One region of the Clostridium sp. RTP31139st1_H3_RTP31139_211217 genome, then DNA from elsewhere that is predicted to be linked to it. Evidence: riboswitches for the same ligand, from Rfam matches in the RefSeq annotation. Region 1 holds a riboswitch; each other region holds the start of a gene.
What was found. Region 1 has a riboswitch for S-adenosylmethionine ahead of metF (methylenetetrahydrofolate reductase [NAD(P)H]). Riboswitches for the same ligand answer to the same signal wherever they lie in the genome.

Region 1 (6,297 bases):
AGAGAAATGTCTGGTAGACTTGAAGAAATGCCAGGGGATGAAGGTTATCCAGCATACTTAGGATCAAGACTTGCTGACTACTATGAAAGAGCTGGTAAAGTTGTATGCTTAGGTAAAGATGGAAGAGAAGGAGCAGTTACTGCAATCGGTGCGGTATCACCTCCAGGGGGAGACCTTTCAGAACCAGTTACTCAATCAACATTAAGAATAGTTAAAGTTTTCTGGGGATTAGATGCTCAACTTGCATATAAGAGACACTTCCCAGCAATAAACTGGATTAACTCATATTCATTATATGCTGATACTGTAGATGGATACTTAAATAAGACAGTTGCTGAAGATTGGTCTGCATTAAGACAAGAAGCAATGACTTTATTACAAGAAGAATCAGCTTTACAAGAAATCGTAAGCTTAGTAGGTATAGATGCATTATCAGAAAAAGATAGATTAAAATTAGAAGTTTCTAAGTCTATAAGAGAAGACTATTTACAACAAAATGGTTTCCACGAAATAGATACTTATACTTCATTAGATAAACAATACAAAATGTTAAAGCTTGTATTATTATTCAGAAAAGAAGCAGAAAGAGCTTTAGAAGCAGGAGTTTACTTAGATAAGATCTTAGGATTAGAAGTAAGAGACAAAATTGCAAGAAGTAAATATATCCATGAAGATGACATAGCTAAGATGGATGATATTGCTGCTGAATTAAGAGCTGACATTGATACTTTAATCAACGAAGGAGGGGTTCTTAATGCTTAAGGAATACAGAACAGTTACAGAAGTTGTTGGTCCTTTAATGGTTGTTGAAGGAGTTAGCGGCGTTAAGTATGATGAACTAGTTGAAGTTGAAATACAAACTGGTGAATTAAGAAGAGGTAAGGTTCTAGAAGTTAATGGATCTAAAGCAATGGTTCAATTATTTGAAGGTTCTTCAGGAATTAACTTAAAAGGAACTAAGGCTAAATTCTTAGGAAAGCCACTTCAATTAGGTGTATCAGAAGATATGCTAGGAAGAGTATTTGATGGAATGGGTCATCCAATTGACAACGGACCAAAGATAATACCAGAAAAGCAATTAGATATTAATGGGGAAGCAATTAACCCAGTATCAAGAAACTTCCCATCAGAGTTCATTCAAACAGGAATATCTGCTATTGATGGATTAAATACACTAGTAAGAGGACAAAAGTTACCAGTTTTCTCTGGTTCAGGTCTTCCACATGCTCAATTAGCTGCACAAATAGCGAGACAAGCGACTGTATTAAATTCAGATGCTAACTTCGCTGTTGTATTTGCTGCTATAGGTATTACTTTCGAAGAATCTCAATTCTTCGTTGATGAATTTAAGAAGACTGGTGCTATAGATAATGCTGTATTATTTATGAACCTTGCTTCTGACCCAGCTATCGAAAGAATAGCTACACCAAGAATGGCATTAACAGCTGCTGAATTCTTAGCATACGAAAAAGACATGCACGTTCTTGTTATTATGACAGATATCACTAACTATGCTGAAGCATTAAGAGAAGTTTCTGCAGCTAGAAAAGAAGTTCCAGGTAGAAGAGGTTACCCAGGTTACTTATATACTGACCTTTCTACATTATATGAAAGAGCAGGTAGAATTAATGGAAGAGGTGGATCTATCACTCAAATTCCAATATTAACAATGCCTGAAGATGATAAAACTCATCCAATTCCAGACTTAACTGGATATATTACTGAAGGTCAAATAATCCTTTCAAGAGAATTATACAAGAAGGGAATTATGCCTCCAATCGACGTTTTACCATCACTTTCAAGACTTAAAGATAAGGGTATCGGTAAGGGAAAGACTAGAGAAGACCATGCTGATACAATGAACCAATTATTCTCAGCTTATGCTCAAGGTAAGCAAGCTAAAGAGTTATCAGCAATCTTAGGTGAATCTGCATTATCAGAAACAGATAAAAAGTTTGCTAAATTTGCTGAAGCTTTTGAAGAACAATATGTTTCTCAAGGATTTGAAACTAACAGATCAATAGAAGAAACTTTAAATTTAGGTTGGAAATTACTTAAGATTCTTCCTAAGACAGAACTTAAGAGAATCAGAGATGAATATCTTGAAAAGTATATGCCAAAGGGAGATGAAGAGTAGAATATGGCAAAGTTAAATGTCAATCCTACTAGAATGGAGCTATCTAAGCTGAAGAAGAGATTATCTACTGCAGCGAGAGGACATAAGCTTCTTAAAGATAAACAAGATGAATTAATGAGACAATTCATTAACCTTGTTAAATATAATAATGAACTAAGAAAATCAGTTGAAGCTGAACTTGAAGGTTCATTTAAAGATTTCGTTATGGCTAGTGCTGTAATGAGCTCGGAATTCTTAGAAGAAGCAGTTGCTTATCCAAAAGATAGTGTATCTGTTGAAGTAGGAACAAAAAACATAATGAGTGTTAATGTTCCACAAATGAAATTCCACAGACAATTACAAGATAGTGAAGGAAGCATTTATCCATATGGTTTTGCCAATACATCTTCTGAATTAGATGATGCTATAGGAAAGCTTGAATCTATACTTCCTAAGCTACTTGAGTTAGCTGAAGTTGAGAAATCAACTCAGTTAATGGCTGATGAAATTGAAAAGACAAGAAGAAGAGTTAATGCGCTTGAATATATGACTATACCTCAATTAGAAGAAACTATTAAGTTCATAAGAATGAAACTTGATGAAAATGAAAGAGGAGCTTTAACTAGATTAATGAAGGTTAAAGATATGATTAACTCAAGAGCATAATTATTTAACATTATCACAAAAAGGAGCTGTTTTAAAATGACAGCTCCTTACTTTTTATACAAACTATTATATAGAAATGAAGTTAAAGTTTTTCATTTTATTAAGATTATATTATGTATTTGATAATAGAAAGAAATAATAGTATAATGCTAATAGAATACATAATAGTGCATATTATGTGGAATTTTAAGGAGAAATTTAATGAAGTATTTAATAGCGACAATTTTGTCATTTTCAATAGTATTTATTTTGACACCAATACTAATGAAAGTGGCACTTAAATATAATTTTACGGATAAACCAACTAAGAGAAAAAAGCATAGAGGACCAATTCCGCTTTGTGGTGGTATTTCTATGTTCATAGGATTCTTTATACCTTATTTTATAGTATTTTATGATCATCCTTTTAAAGAAAAGTATGGTATTTTTATAGGAGCACTATTAATATTGATAATAGGGGTAGTAGATGATTATTATAAAAGTATTGGTAAAGAATTTGCTATTATACCAAGATTAATAGTTCAATTATTAGCAGCAATAATTGTGTATAAGTCAGGAGTAGTTTTTCAAGGTTTTACTAATCCTTTTACTAATACATATGTTGTTTTACCAACAATTATTCAATTTATATTAACTATAACTTGGATTTTTGGGGTTACTACAGTAATTAATTGGTCTGATGGTATGGATGGCCTAGCAGGAGGATTATCCTTTATATCAGCAATGACTTTTGCAGCATCAGCAGTAATATTATCACAATCACCATCATTATTATTTTCATTAATGATTGCAGGAGTTGTATTAGCATTCTTGTTTTATAATAAGTATCCAGCAAGGATATTTATGGGAGATTCAGGAGCTAATTTTTTAGGGTTTATATTAAGTATAATAGCTTTAGATGGTGCATTTAAAGCGGCAACAATATTAAGTTTATTAATTCCTATTTTAGCACTGGCTGTGCCGATTTTTGATAATATATTTGTAATTTTTAAAAGATTTTCAGAAGGAAAGCCCATATATCAGGCTGATAGAAGTCAATTACATTATAGATTAGAAGCTAAAGGATTGAATACAAAACAAGTAGTTAGTTTTATAAGCGCAATAAGTTTAGTATTTAGTATTATTTCTATTTTAATGTTATTAATATAATGGGATTTAATAGCAAAAAAATAATTATTTACAAAATGAAAAAAATTTTGTATAATTTAATCAAACTTATCAAGAGTGGTGGAGGGACTGGCCCGTTGAAACCCAGCAACCTATTAACAGTTACTAGTTAATAAACTATTAACTAAAAACTATTAATTATTAACTATATTAATGTGGTGCTAAATCCAACAGCAATGGCTGAGAGATAAGGATATTTTATTGGGAAACGTGTTTATAATACCTAAAGGAAATATCCTTTAGGTTTTTTTATTTTATAAAAAATAATAATAAAGAAGTTTTTTATGTGTATATTAATTATGACAAAGGCTTTTTATAAATTTTAAGGGGGCTATTTAAATGAAAATTGATGAAATATTTGCAAAAAAGGATTTGGTGTTTTCTTTTGAAATTTTTCCACCAAAAACGACATCTTCAGTAGATACTATTTATAAAACTTTAGAAGAATTAAAGGATTTAAAGCCAGATTTTATTAGTGTAACTTATGGGGCAGGAGGAAGCTTAGTAAATAATAGAACAACTGAACTGTCCTCCTTAGTAAAAGAAAAATATGGAGTTGAAGCAGTAGCACATTTAACATGTATAAATTCTACTAAGGAGGAAATAGACTATATATTAAATGATTTAAAGGCACATGGGATAGAAAATATTTTAGCTTTAAGGGGAGATATACCAGAAGGTGGAGTCTTAAAAGGAGATTTTAAATATGCATATGAACTTATTTCTCATATAAAAAAAAGAGGAGATTTTAACATAGCAGCAGCATGTTATCCTGAAGGTCATGTTAAGGGGAAAAATTTAAAGGAAGATTTAATACATTTAAAGTTAAAGGAGGAAAGTGGAGCGACTCATTTTATATCTCAGTTATTTTTTGATAATAATTATTTTTATAATTTTCTAGAAGAAAAGGATAAATTAAATATAAAATCGTCTATTGAGGCAGGGATTATGCCTGTAACTAACAAAGCTCAAATAGAAAGATTAACTTCGTTATGTGGTGTTAATTTACCAGAAAAATTTATAAAGATAGTTAATAAATATGAATATGATAGAGTGGCATTAAGAGATGCTGGAATTGCATATGCTGTTGAGCAAATAGTTGATTTAGTTTCAAGTGGTGTAGATGGAATTCATTTATATACAATGAATAATCCATATGTTGCTAGGAAAATAACAGAAAGTATAAGTTCGATAATTAATTCTATTAATAAACAAAAAGCAATTTAGGAGGTATTAGAATGAATAAAGTAGAAAGTTTTGAATTAGATCATAGAAAGGTAAAGGCACCTTATATTAGAAAGTGTTGTACATTAAATGGACCACAAGGAGATTTTGTAACAAAATTTGATATTAGATTTTTACAACCTAATAAAGAAGCATTTGGTACTGCTGCTATGCATGGATTAGAGCATTTATTAGCACATGAGTTAAGAAGTAATTTAGATGGAATAATAGACTTATCTCCAATGGGATGTAGAACTGGATTTTATCTAAGTATATTTGGTGATAGAGAAGCTAGTGAAATTAAAGTTGCAGTTGAAAAATCACTAAAAGATATTTTAAATGCAAATGAAATACCAGCAGCAAATGAAGTCCAATGTGGAAACTATAGAGATTTATCACTATTTGGAGCAAAAGAGTATGCCAAAGAAGTATTAAATAAAGGATTTTCTTTAAATATATATGGAGAGTAGAAGATAATACACTAATTAGTGCAAGTTTGAGGGTAGATTTGTTTGTTTTGCATAAATATTAAGTATAGTAACTCACTTTATAATATTTAATTTATTAATAAATAAAAAGCCAGTTTTTACTGGCTTTTTTAATTTTCATTTTTAGCATAATTATAAATAAAGAGTATTTTTCTAATGGCTAAATATACGTATTCTTTAATAGTTATATTATTAATTTTTGTATAGTACTATAACTTGGATAAAGTAATAATTTATAGATGGTGTGGAAAAATGTCCAATATTGTATTATAATAAGCTTATATGCATATTTTGGAGGGGCGAACATGAACATATTATTAGTTGAAGATGAAAGAATTCAGCGTGTGGCACTGGCATCTATTATTAAGTCAAATTTCATCGATGTTCGAATATATGAAGCTGCATCACAAGCTGAAGCAATAAAGATAATTAATGAAAAAGATATACATCTATTTTTTATTGATATTCAATTAAAAGATTCTTCAGGATTAGAATTAGCAAAAAAAATAAGGCAATACAAGCAACATGCTTTAACTGGAATCGTATTTGTAACAGGAGAGCTTATACACATTATAGAAGCATTTAAGAGTATTCATTGTTATGATTTTATTGTAAAGCCTTATAAGGAAAAGGATA
Region 2 (6,297 bases), on a different contig from region 1:
AGTGATATTTTATCTTGTTTATATGTATTTATAGAATATAAGTTGGAAAAAAGGGAAATTAAGTATTTAAGTAATGTACAAGGAAATACAAAAGGGTTGATTAAAAGGTTATTTAAAATATCTATACCTATGGCTACTAGATCCTACCTAATGTCTGCATTTAGTACAGTGCAAATGATATTAATACCATTATCTCTTGTAAGGTTTGGAATGTCTGAAAGTGAAGCTATAAGTGCATTAGGTGGAGTTATGGGAATGGTTTTTCCCATAATTATGTTTCCAGCAACATTACTCATGTCTTTAGCTAGAGTTTTGATGCCAGAGATTTCTAGAGCTAAGGCTATTAATAATAAGGAAAGGTTAAATAGTGTAATTACTAGAAGTATTGGTTTTACAAGTATAATAGGTATTATATCTTTCTTTATATTTTTTACATTTTATAATCAATTATCTATATCAATTTATAACAGAGAAGATATAGGAACGTTTTTTAAAATGCTTTCTTTTATAATTCCATTTATGTATATTGATATGATTATGGGTGGTATTTTAAATGGATTAAATGAGCAAGTTAAAGTATTAGAATATCAAATTATGGAGTCTGTATTAAAGATTTTAGGTATATATTTTTTAGGGTCTATAAAAGGAATAGAAGGCTTAATTATAGCAATGTCTATATCAACTATTTTTAGTTTTACAGTAAGCTTTATTAGAGTAGTTAAGGTTACTGATATTAAAATAGATTTATTAAAGTGGGCATTCATGCCTATAATCTTTGGTTTAATATCAACTATATTTGGAAAATTAATATGGAATTTGCTAGCTTATAATACTTTATTAATTGGAGTAAACACAATAATAGTAATTAGTTGTGTTGGAATTGTTTATTTTATATTATTAAAAACTTTTAATTGCATAAAAATAAGAGATTAATTAAATGAATGTGTATAATACTATTTATTTTATTAAATAACAAAGAATATATTAATTGTTAGTATACAAATGATGTATTTTAAATGATGAATGTTTATTATATAGTTAATGAAGCAGCACTTATGATTAGATGATATAAGTGCTGCTTTAAAATTTGTAATTATAAAATAACAATATCAGCTGTTTATTACATATATTATTTATATAAAATAATAATTTAATGAGGTAATTCATGGACAATATCAATGAGGTATCAAATGCTATGAACGGTGGATGTAGTTCTATGAGTTGGACTACAGAAGATAATAAACATTTATGGGGAAGAAACTTCGATTTTAATTGTATTGCTGAAGAAAGTAAAATAATATATATTCCTAAAGGTAAGAGTTATTATGGATGTGGGACAAGAGTAGAAAATAACATAGTTGAAAAAACAAAAACTGTATCAAAGTATGCAGCTGTTGGAACAGGAATAAGGCTTATGCAATCTACACCAATTTTGTATGAAGGGGTTAATGAAAAAGGGGTAATGGGTGGACAGTTAGCTTATCGTTGCTTTGCTAAATATAATGATAAAAAAGCTAAGGGTACAATAGCTGTGCAGCCTCCATTTCTTGTTACATATCTTTTAACGAGATGTAAAAGTGTAGATGAAGTTGTTGATATGGTTGAAAATAAAATTACTTTAATGAATATACCTATACTTGGACAAGTACCACCAATTCATTGGATATTTTCAGATAAAACAGGTGAATCTGTTATTATTGAGCCAGATGAAAGCGGAGTAAGCATTTATCGCAATTCCATGGGAGTTATGACTAATAGTCCAAGTTATTCTTGGCATTGTTTAAATTTATTAAATTACTTTAATATTAGAAATTTAGATTATGACACTTTAGAGATTAATGGAGAAAAATTTAATAAGTGTTTCACTGGAGATGGTACAATGGGACTTCCAGGAGATTGTTCTTCTACATCAAGGTTTATTAGATTATCATTTTTGAAGAAGTATGCTGTTAAGGGGATAGATGAAGAGGAGGGTGTTAGTAATATTATTCATTTATTTAATAATGTTGCAGTGCCTCTTGGTTTAGTTGAATTATCAGAAAAAAATAATACAATTGTGTATGATGAATGTTTAGAACGTTATGAGTATACAATTTATACAGCTGTAATGTGTGCTGAATCATTGAGATTTTATTGGGTAACATATGAAAATCAAAGAGTTCAATGTATAGATTTAAATGATTTGTTAGATGTTGATGATTATGTTGAATATGATCTTAATAGGGAACCTGATTTTAAGTATATTACTAAGAAATAGATATAAATAATACATGATAAAGGATCTACGTCAAGGTAGAGCCTTTATTTTAATGAAGAGATTTATAAGTATGTTTCTAGAGTAACAGTTTTAAATACTAATGATCCTTTTGTAAAGGATATATCATTTTTAGAAAAAGTTCATAATGATATTAAACCTATATATAACATAAATGTAAATGGTGTAGAAATAAATTATGGAGTATTATTTGAGTGTATCAAATAATAATATAAAATGACCAGTATATATTTTTCTTGAGGGAAATGTATACTGGTTATTTTATTAAAGTATTTAATATATAAAAATAAATAATAATAAAACATCTAAAAGGGAAAAAATACAAAAAAAGTTATTGACATACATTTAAAAGAGGGTTATATTAAATAACAACAACATTAAAATTTAATAAATATTCTTATCAAGAGTGGTTGAGGGACTGGCCCTATGAAACCCAGCAACCTGTTAATAGTTAAAAGTTAGCAGTTAGAAGTTTATATAAAAACTACTAATTAAAAATTCAAAACTATCAACGTGGTGCTAATTCCTGCAGCTTTATTAGCTGAGCGATAAGAGAGTAAATTAATAGGTGATTTTGCATGCACTGGAGTTTATTCTCTGGTGCTTTTTATTTTGCAAAAAATTATACATGTATATAAATTAAATTCTTATTTTAGAGTAGAGGAGGGTGAAGATCTAAGGAAAAATTCCTATTTAAAAATCAGTAATAATTAATAGCGCTATTAAAATTTAAGGTATTTAAAATTGGGGAATTAAAAAAGAATATTAAATTTTAAATAAATCAATAGGGGGTTATTCAATGTCAACACAAAAAATATCTAGCAAAAAACATAATATTAAAAACTTATTAAAATTTGAGGACTATTGGGCTATTATATTGGGGTTTACAATATTACTATGTACATTATTAGTATTTTCAATAAATTATACTAAGAGTATAAAAGCAGATTTAAACACTTATAACAGTATTCTGGAGGTAGAAGGAGAAAAGGCTCCATTTAAAACTATAGAATGGTACGAAGCAAATGATGAAAAAAGTTCGCTGAAATTTACTAGTATACCTTTCATATCTCAAATAAGTGAACTTTTCTCTAAACCATATTCTTGGAATGATGATCCATTAAAATCTATTTATTTAAGTAAAGAAGAGGCTTCTAAACTATCAGCTGAAAATGAAGCCAAATATGAACAAGCTATAGCTAATACAAGTGATGCAAAAGAAATAGCACAAGAATCTCAAAATGCTGCTGCAGAAGCAAATTATGAAGATAAAGATTTAAATGCAAAAGCTGAAGAAGATATAAATACTTGGTATGAATTAAAAGGAATTGAGGCTTCAGCTAAATCTGATAGTATTGTTGAACCTTATAATTTAATACCTGAATTAATAATTTTAGGAATTGTTCTTTGTATATTATTTTCAATTGGAATTCATTTTATGGGGAAATCAGTTAAGGAGTTTGCTCTTGGTTTTCCAGTAGTTTTTATAGTTGCAGTACTAGCATATATACTTGCAGCTCAAGTGAATTTAAAGGCTTGGGGACTTGAGTATGTTGTATGGGCATTATTAATTGGCTTTTTAGTAAGTAATACTATAGGAACACCTAAGATTGTACTAAAGGCTTCAGAAACTGAATTTTTCATTAAAACAGGATTAGTTTTATTAGGTTCAACAGTTTTGATTAATAAGATGCTTTTAATTGGTATTCCAGGTATATTTGTTACTTGGTGTGTAACTCCAGTTGTATTAATAACAACTTATTGGTTTGGACAAAAAATACTTAAGATAGAATCAAAATCTTTAAATATAACTATTTCAGCTGATATGTCAGTAAGTGGTGTATCTGCTGCAATAGCTGCTGCAAGTGCAAGTAAAGCTAAAAAAGAAGAGTTAACATTAGCTGTTGGAATATCTATTTTGTTTACTTCATTGATGATGGTAATAATGCCTTTAATAATAAAAAAGTTAGGGTTAAATCCAGTATTAGCAGGAGCGTGGATAGGAGGAACTGTAGACTCAACAGGGGCAGTTGTTGCTGCGGGTGAATTGCTTGGACCAGTAGCTCGTGATGTTGCTTCAACTATAAAAATGATACAAAACATTTTGATAGGGGTTATGGCTTTTGGAGTTGCTACTTATTGGAGTTTAAAAGTTGAAAGAAATCCTAGTAGTGAAAAGAATATTTCGGCAAAAGTATTGTTTAAAGAGATTTGGGTTAATTTTCCGAAATTTGTATTAGGTTTTCTATTTGCATCTATTTTATTTTCAGTTATTTATTTTATTCTTGGTAGCGATGTTGCTAATGTGTTTATTGATAAAGGTATGGTTAAATCTATAATTAGTCCATTGCAAGGATGGTTATTTTGTTTAGCATTTGCCAGTATTGGGTTATCTACTAACTTTAGAGATTTGTTTAAGTATTTTAAAGGTGGAAAACCAATTATATTATATATTTGTGGACAAGCATTAAATATATTATTAACTTTCTTAGCTGCTTATTTAATGTTTAATGTTGTATTTACAGATATAACAGAAAAGCTTTTGAAATAGTTAAATAAATGGGGAGGTTTTTATTATGATCTCAAAAGGGAAAAGTAAATTTTTAAGATGGTGTTATTTTATCGTAGGAAGTGGTTTATTATATTTATTTGCATTTGTATTTTTACCATATGCCTCTAAGGGATTGGGATTTGAAAATGCTCATAATAAAATTATAGAGGAAAAGATTGAAGCAGGGGCTTGGTATTATATATTTGTTGAAAAGGCTGAGCCTAGTGCTAATAATATTAAAAATAAATTGAGGTATTAATTATATAGATTTGTTTTGAAATAATATTATTTATAATTACTATAGTATAGATAGTAGATAATATAAGTATAAAAAAATAAGGGATGTCTATAATGACATGACTTACCTATAGTAGACAGTTAAAATAATAAAATTTTATATCATTTTAACTGTCTACTTGATAGGGGCAGTTTAGTTTCATATATTTTTATTGCATATTATAATACACTTGTTAATAAATCTTCAAATTAAATTTTTATAAACAAATTATTTAATATAGATTAATATTTACATAATATGGATAATATAAATAGATATAATAGTTTATTTAAGGAGAAGAAAGAAAAATATGATTTATAAGAAAATACTATTAGTTTTATCTATTTCAATTATTTCATTATCATTAATAAGTTGTAGTAAAAATGATTTATCTATTGATGCTACAGAAAATTCAAAGTCAATTGAAAGTAATGATTTAAAAGAAGAAGAGAATGAAGAAACTGTATCAATAGATAAGCAAGAAGTAATCAATAAGTTATGTTCAGATGAATTTGAAGGTAGATGGATTGGAAGTGCAGGAAATGAGCTTGCTGAAGAATATATTAATGATTTATTTGGACAAATAGGATTAATTCCAATATTTAATGAAAGTTATAAGGAGGAATATACACAAGAAGTATATAAAAATTATGGATTGATTGCAGAAGATGACTATGGAGAAGTAAAGACGATTAATAATATTGTTGGGAAAATAGAAGGTAACTCTAATAATGCCGTAATAATTTCTGCCCATTTTGATCACATAGGAATACAAGATGGGAAAATAATAAGAGGAGCAATTGATAATGCATCAGGAGTATCCGTATTATTAGACTTAGCAGAAATTTTAAATAATAAATATTCAGTAAATGAACCAGCATTTGATATAATATTTTGTGCTTTTAATGGCGAAGAGTGCGGATTAACAGGAAGTGAAAAGTTTATTGAAGATATAAATGGAAAATATGATAATTTAATAAATATTAATATAGATTCTGTTGGATATAAAGATGGAGGGAAAGTAACTTTTTTAGATAGAAATACGGATACATCATTATATGAACCAATGAAAGAAGTTATAGAAAATAATGGGCTAGAAGTAGAGTTAAATACAGGCTTAAAAGGAACTGCTGATAGTGTTGAGTTTGACAGAGCAGGAATATCAGCAATATGTATAATTGATGAAAATGTAAA
Region 3 (6,297 bases), on a different contig from region 1:
ATTGATATATATATTTTAAAATCCTTTAATGTCTTCTTTTCATTTGCCTTAACTTCTTCTCCATTTATTACATCTTGGTTTAACTTAACCTTTTTAAACTCACCAATAGATGTAAGAATAATTGCATTCTTTTTATTTTTCCCTATTACAATGCCATTAACACCTATTTTTTCTTCATACTCTATAATTTCTTTTTTATTTTTTTCCTCTTCATCTTCTATACTATTTTCAACTATTTGTACATAATCCTGAATATTTTTATATATTGGATTTCCAAATATTAATGTATATGCAACTATATACTCCCTATATTTTTGTAAGAATTTCTTATCTACTCTTGTAAATCTATGTAAAACATCAATTGGTACATCCTCATTCTTCACAAAAGCATCATACAATTCAAAATTATTTATAATGAACATGGCTATAGTTAATAGCTCATTTCTTTTAGAATAATCCACTTCTGAATTTACTAAGTCTCTTATAAGCACTTTATATTTTATTAATTCTGATACAAGTTGATTTACTTGTTCATTTCTTGCTTCTACTATATCATTACCAATTAAAATCAACGGCTGTGTTGATGAAAATCGATATTTATTCTTTTGAAACTTGTCCATTTACTCCCCCTACCCTTATGCCTCATTTTTCTCAATAAGTTTTCCTGTTACTATCACTCTTCTTTTTGACCCTATTGTACATGTTATTAATGTAATTTTTTCATAATCTGCATTTTCCAAAACCTCAACCTGTTCAGGTTCTACAATAAAGCTTTCTTCAACTTCATATGTATATTTCCCATCTTTTGTAGTAACAATTACATTATCACCAGGTTTTACTTTATATAAATTTATAAATGCATCTGTAAAATCAGAAACTCTATGTCCTGCAACTGCAAAATTCCCTACTTCTCCTGGCATTGTTGATTCTGGAAACTTTCCTAAGAAATATTTAATTACATCCTCAGTTATTCCTTCCACAACCGGCTGTTTTAATTTAATTGAAGGAATCTCCATAATTGCTATAGGAGTATATCCATTTATTGAATCTAAATTTACTTCTTCCTCAGTATTCTCATTATCCCCTTCTGCTAATTGACTTTCAAAGGCTTCTAATAATTCATTTTGCTTTTGGGATGTAACTATCTTCTTATATGCTACAGTTCCAATTATTCCGACCCCTATAAGTATTAGTAATACCCCAATAATTTTTCTAAACTTTTCCAACAATTCCACCCCTATATTAAATTTCTTTTTTTATTTTTCTAATTTTGTACATATATGATTTTTTCTACATATATTATAACATAAGCACTTAAAACATTAATACCTTTTAATGTAAAGTATATGGGGGAGTTTATGAAATATAATAAAGATAATGTGATTTATATCGATTTCATATTCAAAAGAAAAAGAATTAACTCTAAATCTCTTTTATTATTATATAGGCTTTACTCTAAGCTATTAAGAATTTTTCCATTCAGAATTAATCGTAACAAAAACAAAAAACAAGCTTCTTATAATAGTAGAAAAACTTCGAACTATTAATTTTATTATCCCATTTTTATTTTCAAAATACATCTTTATGTTAAAATATATATATCGAACTATTAGCTTCAGGTGAAGCTTCTACTTCACCTGTTTGCTAAAATTATTATCTAAAGTCACTATTATGACTAAGCTATAATACAAAAATTAATGAGGTGATTTAATGAGAATAGGAATGGGATATGACGTACATAAATTAGTAGAAAATAGAGATTTAATTTTAGGCGGAGTGAAAATACCTTATGAATTAGGTTTACTTGGTCATTCGGATGCGGATGTACTTCTACACGCAATAATGGATTCTTTACTTGGCGCTTCTGCATTAGGTGATATCGGTAAACACTTTCCTGATACCGATCCAAAATACAAAGGAATTTCTAGCATTGAGTTATTAAAGCATGTTGGAAGACTATTACATCAACATAATTATATAATTGGAAACATTGATGCTACAATAATTGCTCAAAAGCCAAAAATGGCACCTCACATACCTAATATGCGTGAAAATATAGCGACTGCTTTAAACATATCAATCGACCAAATAAATGTTAAAGCAACAACTGAGGAAGGTCTTGGTTTTACAGGAGAAGGCCTTGGAATATCATCACAATCAATTTGTTTAATAGAAAAGAACAAATAATAATTTATAATAAAAAAAACAATAGTGTAGGATTATATCTATTTCCTACACTATTGATTTTTATATTATATTTTAAAATTATGTATTTAATTATTTTAAAACTCTACGTACTTATTACCATATCATTTATTAATTTGCCTTTTTTCTATGGTACCAAGCTATTGCAATAATTGCTGAAATCCCCATTAAATATGGATAAAATAAATATTTCATTATTGCAAATGGTGAAAGTGCAGCAAGTCCAGCTGCAGATATAAGTTGTGCACCATAAGGAATTACACCTTGGAATACGCAAGAAAACATGTCCATAATTCCGGCAACTCTCTTAGGCTCTAATCCAACTTCATCTGATATATCCTTAGCTATAGGTCCAACAGTAACAATTGCTACAGTATTATTTGCTGTACAAATATCTACTAAACTAACTAAAGCCGCAATTCCAAACTCTGCTCCCATTTTACTCTTAAAGCCCCTTAATCCTTTATTTATAATAAAATCTATTCCACCATTATATTTTATAATCTCAATAGTTCCAGCAATTAAAATAGATATTATAATAAGTTCACTCATTCCACCTATCCCATCAGCAATTGCACCAAAAAATCCTAATATATCAAAACTTCCTGTTGCAAATCCAATAATACCTGCTATTACTGTTCCACCTAATAAAACTACAATAACATTTAACCCTACTAAAGCTCCTACAATAACTGCTATATAAGGAACTATTTTTATTAAACTATAATCTAATGCTTCAACACTAGTTACTCCTGAATTTCTTGTTATTAAAACAAAAATTAAAGCTGTAATTATAGCTGCAGGTAACACAATTTTAAAGTTCATTTTAAATTTATCTTTCATCTCACAACCTTGAGTTCTTGTTGCTGCTATAGTTGTATCTGAAATCATTGATAAGTTATCACCAAACATTGCCCCACAAACTACTGCTGCAACTGCAATTGCTGTAACTATTCCTGTTTTTTCTGCAACTCCAACAGCAATTGGAACTAATGCAACTATAGTACCCATTGATGTCCCAACTGATAATGAAATAAAACAAGCAATTACAAATATTCCTGCAATCATTATATTACTTGGAAGTATTGATAACCCTAAATTCACAGTAGAATCAACAGCTCCCATAGATTTAGCTACTTGTGCAAATGCACCAGCTAATATAAATATTAATACCATCAATATTATATTGGTATTCCCAGCACCCCTACAAAAAATTTCAACTTTTTCATCAAATTTAACTTTTCTATTCATTAATAATGCAACTAGTGTTGCAGCTAAAAATGGTACTATTACCGAAACTGCATAAAAGTCTTTTGCTAATAAAGCTGACGATACATAAACTATTATAAAAACTAATAATGGTAACAACGCCCATCCATTTCCTTTTTTGTTCATCTTTCTCTCCTCCTTGGTATTTTACTCAAATAAAAAAAGCCCCCGAGAAACTCAGGAGCTTAAATATCAAAACTACATATAATTTCTCATCTATCAGGATTTAGCACCATCATTAATAGTTAATAATTAATAGTTATTGATGAAATTCTACTGAATTTCTAAAATATAAAAACTATTTAAGTTTTTATATCAACTACTAACTAATAGCTCTTAACTGCTAATAGGTTGCCGGGCTTCATAGGGCCAGTCCCTCCACCACTCTTGATAAGATATTAATTTAAAATGTGATTCTAAAGTTTTATTTAAATAATATAACTTTATTACTCGCAAATTGAAACTTTATATTTTAAAAATATATTTCCTTATTCATATTAACAAGTTGATATATCACTGTCAACTGTAAACAAAATCCAATTAAGATTAATAAAAAAAGAAGTAACAAAAGTTACTTCTTTTTTGGTGCGCCATCACGGGTTCGAACCGGGGACACCCTGATTAAGAGTCAGGTGCTCTACCAACTGAGCTAATAGCGCATAAAATGGAGCGGGTAGTGGGAATCGAACCCACCTTTCCAGCTTGGAAGGCTGGAGTATTACCGATATACGATACCCGCATACTTGACAATATAATTATAACTAATACAAATTATACTGTCAATAAATTTTAAATAACTTCTGTAAGACTCTTTTGTAATATTTTCCTAAAGATTTCACCTGCTTTTTTATCCTTAGTAGCACGGCAACATAAATCCATCCATGTTGTTAAATCCTCATGAGTCTTACTTTTAAACTCCTCCTCGCTACTTGCCATATAATTAGATTCTAAAACAAATTTACCTAAGTCCTCTGGTTTATCAAATAACTTTATATATAAAAACTCTTTACTATCTCCATACCAATCTCTATTAAACTCTCTTATAATTTTTTTCATCTCTATCACTGCTTTATTAGAAGGTAAATCCCAACACTTTTTTACTCTATTTATATATTTTTTCATCTTATCTGCTTCTTCTTTAGTAATTTTTTTACTAACCTCACCATCTCTTATTACTTCTTCAACAGGCTTTAATGGTATATAAGAAACAGAATCATCTTTGCAATTTATCCATATATAGAAGGCCTCTTGTAAAAATGAATATTGTATATATCCTATAAACGCCTTAATATTTGGGAAATAACTCCATATATTATTTAACCCATTTCCCCTAGAATAAATTAAAGTATGCATATAAACACTCTTTTCTGTTGGTAATTCATTCATAAACACATGACCTCTAATAGTTCTATTCTCAACAATAATATTTTTCCAATACTCAAAAGAATTATATTTTTGTCTCATATAATCACCTTCTTTCATAAATTTAAATATAATATAGTATATATTTAATATACCACTTTATGGTAAAAACAATCAACAGTAAACGTTTTTCATTATGTAAATTTGATATTTCACATTATTTAGAATATAATATGAATATAAATATATTATATTATATCATATAATATTCGAAAAAAAATAAAGGGGGCAATCTATTGTACAATTGTGAGATATGTGGAAACAAAGCTGATGTTCATCATATAGTTCATAGAAGCGAGGGTGGTTTTGATATTGAGTTAAATTATAAGTATTTATGCGCTTATCATCACCGTGGGAAAAATGGTCCACATCAAAACCAATTTGTAGATCTTCAATACAAAATCGAAATGCAAAATAAATTGTACAATACTCTTCAAAAGGAATATTACTCTCCAAAGGAGATTTCTCAAATTTTAGGTATTCATAATAATTCCTTAAAAAGATTATTAAAGAACTTAAAGAGATATAAAGAAGGATATAAGCGTGACGATATAATCTATACACTTATGGGTTGCGTTAAATATAGCATAGAAACTTTAGAAGAGCTTGCTTTAGATCGTTTAACTGAAGTACTATAAAACTATATTGAATATAACAAAACCTATTTAAGTATATAGAATTGCCTGCAAAATTATTATATGTGATAATTTTGCAGGCAATTTTTTATATTTTCTATTTACGAATACTCTATCTTGATCTCATTTCCCATGTGAAACTCATAAACATAGTTTAATAATTATATAACAAAAAAGACTGTGTAAACACAGTCTCACATGGAGCGGGTAGTGGGAATCGAACCCACCTTTCCAGCTTGGAAGGCTGGAGTATTACCGATATACGATACCCGCATAATTATTTTTGCTCGATTCATCCGAGCTCCTTTTAACAATTAATATTATATACCCTCATTAAAAGCTTGTCAACTATTTTTTAAATTTTTTTATAAATTTTTAATATATATTTAAAAATGGTGCAGATGAAGGGAGTCGAACCCATACGCCGATGGCGCTAGATCCTAAGTCTAGTGCGTCTGCCAATTTCGCCACATCTGCATACCCACAAATAAATTTTACAACTTTTGTAAAATATTTTCAATATATTTTTTATACTAAATTTCCATGTCTAATTGAATGAAAGATTCCCCTTGTGGTTTTAAAAATTCATAGGTATTTCCTCTCTCCTTATCTCCTATTATTAATAGTCTTTTATCTCCTATTATCATAAATCTATTAAAAAATATATCTTTATTATTACGCCAATATTTTAAAATCCAATGATTAGATTTATTTGAAAAGTATCGAAGCCAATCACTAGACGAAAACTCATTATTTATATATTTAG
Region 4 (6,297 bases), on a different contig from region 1:
CTTTATTTCTAACCAATATACTAGTTATTTTTATATCATCTTCCCTGTTGTATTCTCTATTCTTATCTATTAATTCAATAAGCCCACTGCCTACTACTCCATACCCCATAATAGCTACTTTAGTCATTACTATTCCTCCAATCAAATACCTATATAGCTTTTAATGCTTCACTAATATCATTAATTAAATCTTTAGCATCTTCTATTCCTACAGAAAGTCTTAATAAATCTGGTGTAACTCCACTTGCTAATAGTTCTTCTTCATTTAATTGACTATGACTTGTAGTTGCTGGATGTAAAAGACAGCTTCTTGCATCTCCTAAAGTTACTGCTAAAGCAATTACATTTAATCCTCTACTAAATTCCTTGGCATTTTCAATTCCGCCTTTAACTCCAAATGTTAAAAGCCCACTAGCCCCACCTTTAAGATATTTCTTTGCCAAATCATAATATTTACTTCCTTCAAGTAATGGATAGTTAACCCACGAAACCTTTTCTTCAGTAGTTAACCACTGAGCTATTTCTAAAGCATTTTTTGAATGTCTTTCCATTCTTAAATGTAAAGTTTCTAATCCTAAGTTAGTTAAGTAAGCATTAAATGGACTCATACAAGCGCCTAAATCCCTTAATAAAGTTACTCTAAGCTTTACTATATATGCAGCTTGTCCAAAGCTTTCAACATACTTAAGTCCATGATAGCTTGGATCTGGTGTTGTAAAGTCATTAAACTTACCATTAGTCCAATCAAAATTTCCTCCATCTACTACTATTCCACCAATTGTTTGAGCATGTCCTTCTGAATACTTTGTTGTTGAATGTACAACTATGTTTGCACCATGTTCAAATGGATTGCAATGATATGGTGTTGCTACCGTATTATCTATTATAAGTGGCACTTGAATTTTTTTAGCAACTGAAGAGAACTTATCAAAGTCTAAAATATTTAATCCTGGATTTCCTATTGTTTCACCATATATAGCCTTTGTATTTTCTTTTGCTAGTGATAATATTTCTTCTTCAGATGCATCTGGTTCAACAAAACTAACTTCTATTCCTAAATTTTTTAAATGAACATTAAATAAATTAACTGTTCCTCCATACAAAGATGTTACTGAAATAATATGATCTCCTGCTTTACAAAGATTTAAAACTGCATAAAGTATTGCTGATTGTCCTGAAGCTGTTGCTACTGCTCCAACTCCTCCTTCTAATTTTGTGTATTTATCCTCTAGCGCCCCAACTGTTGGATTAGAAATTCTACTGTATAAGTGTCCTTCTGCTTTTAAAGCAAATAAAGCTTCTAGTGTATCTGGATCATCATATTTGTAGGTTGCACTTTGATAAATTGGTAATACTCTTGGTTCACCTGACTTTGGTGAATACCCCCCATGAATTCCTATTGTTCCTTTTCCTAAATTATTTGACATAAATAAAGCCCCCTTTTTTTATAATTAGGAGTTCGTAGTTTTTAGTTAATAATTAACTTCAACTCTAATCCTATATTCATTTAAATTTTGATACTTATTGCTCTTTTATTAATTATTAATGGAAAAATATTAGCCTTGTTCTTAATTGTTATAAATTCCAATTTAAAATTTTTATACAAAAAAAGCTATTTCTTATTATCCTTATAGATAATGAGAAATAGCATAAAACTCTATTTTACTAATATATACTCTCATTTCTCAGGTTAAACCTGCAGGATTTAGCACCAACGTACATCAGCAAAATTTATAACTATAAGTCACAGTTAATTTATATAACTTGTCACTTACAACTTATCACTTGTTACTGATAACAGGTTGCTAGGTTTCTCAGGGCCAGTCCCTCCACCGTTCTTAATAAAAGATTTTCTATTAACTTGTTATCTTTATTATACATATATGGAATATTTTTTCAATAGTTTTTTTATAAATTTTTTACATTTTTATAAACTCTTTATTTGATATTATACCATCTGCCTTTATATCATGTTCCTCACACTGTATTTTATCAATGATCTGCAAATCATATGCCAATGCAATTTTAGGACATTTAATATTTTTTCTAGAAATATATTTATCATAATATCCTCCACCATAGCCAATCCTATTTCCAAATTTATCAAAAGCTACTCCTGGCATAATTATTAAATCAAACTCTTCTCCAATTTTGTCTTCTTTCACAGTTTTAGGTTCAAGTATTCCCCACTTATCCACACCCATGTTATCTAAACTGTTAATTTTCATAGCTACCATTTCCCTTTTACCTTTATCGGTTTTTGGCACATAAATTTCTTTATTATCACTTAATGCATATTTTATAAACTCCTTAGTATCAACTTCCGAACCAAAGCTTATATAAGTAAATATTTTATTGGCATTCTTATAAGTATCACTATTAATCAACCTTTTAAAGATTATACTATCATATTCTTTTTTTAAAACTACTTCTATATCATCTCTTGTCTTCAATATTTCTTTTCTTATATAATTCTTATCCATAAGTCTCACTCTCCCCAAATTACTTTCTATCTATCTGTATCCTGCTTTTATACATCTCTATATTAAGTGATATTCTCATTTATCATTATACTATAACCCTACTACATATTTTATTAGTTAATTTTTATATTTTAATATAATCAAAAAAGGTTGTAGTTTAAACTACAACCTATAATAATCTATAATTATCTTCTATTTTGTTCTTTTTTAGCTCTTCTACAAGCTACACATCTTGTTGGCTCATTTGTAAATCCTTTTTCCTTGTAGAATTCTTGTTCTCCTACTGAAAATACGAATTCACTTCCACAATCTCTACATACTAATGTCTTATCTGTCATAAATATTCCTCCTGAAATTAAAGATTCTAAATTGATATAATAATCTCTAATTTTCGAGAAACTATTTACCTAAATGAAACTTTTTTTTGTTAGCAACTTTGCTACTCATTTATAATAACATAGTATTTATTAAATTACAACCTTTTTTAATTATTTTTTATAAATAATTAAAATTCATACAATATTTTCTATATTATTATCTAAACACCTCTAAGTAATATTATATCTCTTAATATTGAAGCTGCAGCATTCATGGTTCCTGAAGCGCCACCAATTATACTTATATCCCCTAAAGTATCTGTTTTATAATATATCCCCTTATTTTTATAATCTACGCAATATAATGGATGATTTTCATCAATTTCTATTGGTGTTACATAACCTTTGACTAAATTATCTTTCTTATATACCTTACCAATTAACTTTATCTTATTTCCCCTTACTTTAGCTTTTTCTATATTATCTAATCTAACTTCTTCAATCCCATTAATTTTTAAATCTTCTAGTTTTAAATCTGAATTCATAAGTACATTTGATAAAATAATTATTTTACTTGCTGTATCATATCCTAAAACATCTAAACTAGGATCGGATTCTGCTATACCAACCTTTTGTGCTTCTAATAAGGCTTCTTTATAATCTACATTATCATTAGCCATTTTACTTAATATATAATTAGTAGTGCCATTTAGTACTCCTTCAATACTTTGAATTTTACTCCCTGCAATATCATATATTCCTCCATTAATTGAAGGTAATGCTCCACCTGTTGTACATCCAACCTTAAGCTCTACATTATTATTATCAGCTAAAACTTTTAATTTTTTATAATCTAATAAAATAGGACCTTTATTCCCTGTAACAACATTTATATTATTTTCCAATGATTTTCTAATATGAGTAAGCCCTGGTTCGCCAGTTTCTATATTAGTTGAAGTTAACTCTACCAAAGTATCTATATCATTATTACCAATAATATCATTAATATTCAAATTATCTTTCCACTCATTGTGGCATGTAATATTTATATTTTCATCAATTACTTTTAATATCTCACTTAAATTTATTCCAGAAGCATTGTATATTCCTCCATTGCTTTTTATTATGTATTTTACGTTTATTTTTAAATTGTATTGTTGCAATAAATAACTTTCTTTATCTATTAACAATTTTATTAATGCTTGTCCTACTCCTCCAAATCCAATTAACCCAATATCCATAGTATTCACCCCAATTTTATATTATAAAAGCACTTATCTATTTAAAGATAAATGCTAATTATTTCATCACTCATTTTATTTAAAATCGTTATTTATTATATAATTAATAGCTTCTTTACTTCTCTCTTTTAAATTTAATGTCTTAAATAAGTAAATCATTAACACTAAGCCTAATATAGGAAGTAATACAAATAAGATGTTTGTCCATAACTGTGAAGTTGGATAATAAACAAAATTAACTAAGAAGTTATTAGCAAAATGCATTATCATACATAAATATATTGATCTTGTATAATAATATACAGTTCCTATTATTAATCCTAATAAAAACGCATTAATTCCTTGTGGAAAATTTAGATGTGCTATTCCAAATATTAATGCTGAATAAATAATAGCTTTTTTCCTACTATATCTATTAATTAATCCATTTAATATAATTCCTCTATATAATAGTTCTTCAAAAAATGGTGCCATTATGCAAGTTTCTACTAATAATATAACTATAGGAATTGAGTTTAAATATTCAATAACATATTCATATGTATTACCTGTTGGAAAGAAATATAAAATATAATCGAACCATCCATAAGTTAATAAAATATATGAAACTATTAGTAGCGGAACTAATACCCAATCTCTTTTTCTTAATTTAAATCCAGTATTTATATTATTTACTTTATTGTTTCTATTGTTTAGAAAAATAATTAATATTAATATTGCACCAAACTCATATGCTGCCGATAATGCTGTCGATATCCACATCCAAAATCCACTATATGTTACAACTCCTAAACTATTTAATATAATATAAAAAATATCTGTAGGTTTATTTAAAAATAAAGTTATTATATCAAATAAAATTGTTATTCCTATAGCCTGCCAAAAGTTTAATGGGCTTAAATTTATTTTGCTACTATTTAATTCTTTTATATAATTAATCTTCATTAAATTAATCCTTTTCTTTTCTAATTGATTCATATATCTATTCTATTTTAAAAACCAATTAATGTAAACAATGTTATACAAAAAAAGCTAGCTTATTTGATATTAATATTCTTAAACCTTAAGAATATATTATAGCTAGCCTTATATTAATTATCTATTTATCAATCTTTGATACAAAAGTTGAACATTCTGTTTGTATTTCAGATAAAGCATAATCTCCTCCAATTGTTATATTGGATGCATCACATTTATTATCTTTATTATGTTCACAATTTATAGCTTCACAAGTTACATCTAACATTGTATTAGCTGATTTCACACTACTAGTAAGTTCACCAGTTTTTCTTCTAAAATCTTCACAACTTGTAAAATTAGCTGTAATGGTATTTTTACCTGCAATTTTAATACTTTCTTTGCTACACAAGTTTTGTGAATTATATACACATGTAGTAACATTACATGATAAATTATTCATTCTTATACCTCCTCTTTAGTGCATAATTCTCTATATATTATTGTTATAAGCTTACTTTTTTATACTTTCATTAAGTAATTATCTAACTTTTTCTATAAGTTACTTTATTTTTTAGTTATATTCGATTAAAATTATTAGTAATAGTTAAAATATATGTTATAAATGTTATTTACTTAGGACATAATTATTCTTTATAGAATAATTTTAAATTCCTTTAAGAATATTTTTAACTTAAATAATTAAGCGTTAATAGGAGAGGTAAAATATGTCAAGTGAAATTAATTCTTCTAATTTTATAAGAAACATAATAATTGACGATTTAGAAAGCGGAAAACATAAGGAAATAATTACACGTTTCCCACCAGAACCAAATGGATACCTACATATAGGTCATGCAAAATCTATTCTTTTAAACTTTGGATTAGCTGAAGAATTCCATGGTAGAACACATCTTAGATTCGATGATACTAACCCTGTAAAAGAAGATACAGAATATGTTCAATCAATTAAAGAAGATGTAGAATGGCTTGGTGGAAAATGGGATGAACTTTACTTTGCATCAAATTACTTTGATGAAATGTATAACAGAGCTGTTTTATTAATAAAAAAAGGATTAGCTTATGTTTGTGATTTAACTCCAGAAGAAGCTAAAGAATATAGAGGTACTTTAACTGAACCTGGTAAAGAAAGCCCTTATAGAAACAGAACTGTTGAAGAAAACCTAGATTTATTCGAAAGAATGAAAAATGGAGAATTTGCAGATGGAGAAAAAGTTTTAAGAGCAAAAATTGATATGGCTTCTCCAAATATGAACATGAGAGATCCTATTATCTATA

Region 2: another riboswitch for S-adenosylmethionine. It lies ahead of ABUA17_RS02685 (YeiH family protein); the one in region 1 lies ahead of metF (methylenetetrahydrofolate reductase [NAD(P)H]).
Region 3: another riboswitch for S-adenosylmethionine. It lies ahead of ABUA17_RS06470 (Na+/H+ antiporter NhaC family protein); the one in region 1 lies ahead of metF (methylenetetrahydrofolate reductase [NAD(P)H]).
Region 4: another riboswitch for S-adenosylmethionine. It lies ahead of ABUA17_RS06530 (O-acetylhomoserine aminocarboxypropyltransferase/cysteine synthase family protein); the one in region 1 lies ahead of metF (methylenetetrahydrofolate reductase [NAD(P)H]).

The regions. Positions count from the first base shown of each region.
Region 1 covers NZ_JBCOAB010000004.1:72,543-78,839, reverse strand. Annotated here, with positions in the region: gene ABUA17_RS03285 (V-type ATP synthase subunit A) at 1-762, shown strand, start outside; gene ABUA17_RS03280 (V-type ATP synthase subunit B) at 755-2,137, shown strand; gene ABUA17_RS03275 (V-type ATP synthase subunit D) at 2,141-2,782, shown strand; gene ABUA17_RS03270 (MraY family glycosyltransferase) at 2,984-3,931, shown strand; SAM riboswitch class I at 3,995-4,143, shown strand; gene metF (methylenetetrahydrofolate reductase [NAD(P)H]) at 4,289-5,176, shown strand; gene ABUA17_RS03260 (S-ribosylhomocysteine lyase) at 5,188-5,643, shown strand; gene ABUA17_RS03255 (LytR/AlgR family response regulator transcription factor) at 5,967-6,297, shown strand, end outside.
Region 2 covers NZ_JBCOAB010000003.1:139,788-146,084, reverse strand. Annotated here, with positions in the region: gene ABUA17_RS02695 (oligosaccharide flippase family protein) at 1-933, shown strand, start outside; gene ABUA17_RS02690 (linear amide C-N hydrolase) at 1,166-2,257, shown strand; SAM riboswitch class I at 2,670-2,830, shown strand; gene ABUA17_RS02685 (YeiH family protein) at 3,075-4,826, shown strand; gene ABUA17_RS02680 (hypothetical protein) at 4,852-5,085, shown strand; gene ABUA17_RS02675 (M28 family metallopeptidase) at 5,414-6,297, shown strand, end outside.
Region 3 covers NZ_JBCOAB010000010.1:56,400-62,696, forward strand. Annotated here, with positions in the region: gene ABUA17_RS06455 (anti-sigma factor domain-containing protein) at 1-620, opposite strand, end outside; gene ABUA17_RS06460 (class D sortase) at 636-1,235, opposite strand; gene ispF (2-C-methyl-D-erythritol 2,4-cyclodiphosphate synthase) at 1,711-2,187, shown strand; gene ABUA17_RS06470 (Na+/H+ antiporter NhaC family protein) at 2,317-3,600, opposite strand; SAM riboswitch class I at 3,684-3,871, opposite strand; tRNA gene ABUA17_RS06475 (tRNA-Lys) at 4,058-4,133, opposite strand; tRNA gene ABUA17_RS06480 (tRNA-Gly) at 4,140-4,213, opposite strand; gene ABUA17_RS06485 (hypothetical protein) at 4,264-4,956, opposite strand; gene ABUA17_RS06490 (HNH endonuclease signature motif containing protein) at 5,133-5,534, shown strand; tRNA gene ABUA17_RS06495 (tRNA-Gly) at 5,731-5,804, opposite strand; tRNA gene ABUA17_RS06500 (tRNA-Leu) at 5,925-6,008, opposite strand; gene ABUA17_RS06505 (hypothetical protein) at 6,065-6,297, opposite strand, start outside.
Region 4 covers NZ_JBCOAB010000010.1:68,618-74,914, forward strand. Annotated here, with positions in the region: gene ABUA17_RS06525 (homoserine dehydrogenase) at 1-127, opposite strand, end outside; gene ABUA17_RS06530 (O-acetylhomoserine aminocarboxypropyltransferase/cysteine synthase family protein) at 150-1,427, opposite strand; SAM riboswitch class I at 1,676-1,848, opposite strand; gene ABUA17_RS06535 (5-formyltetrahydrofolate cyclo-ligase) at 1,920-2,483, opposite strand; gene ABUA17_RS06540 (zinc-ribbon domain-containing protein) at 2,669-2,821, opposite strand; gene ABUA17_RS06545 (homoserine dehydrogenase) at 3,022-4,041, opposite strand; gene ABUA17_RS06550 (CPBP family intramembrane glutamic endopeptidase) at 4,117-5,019, opposite strand; gene ABUA17_RS06555 (DUF1540 domain-containing protein) at 5,141-5,461, opposite strand; gene ABUA17_RS06560 (glutamine--tRNA ligase/YqeY domain fusion protein) at 5,727-6,297, shown strand, end outside.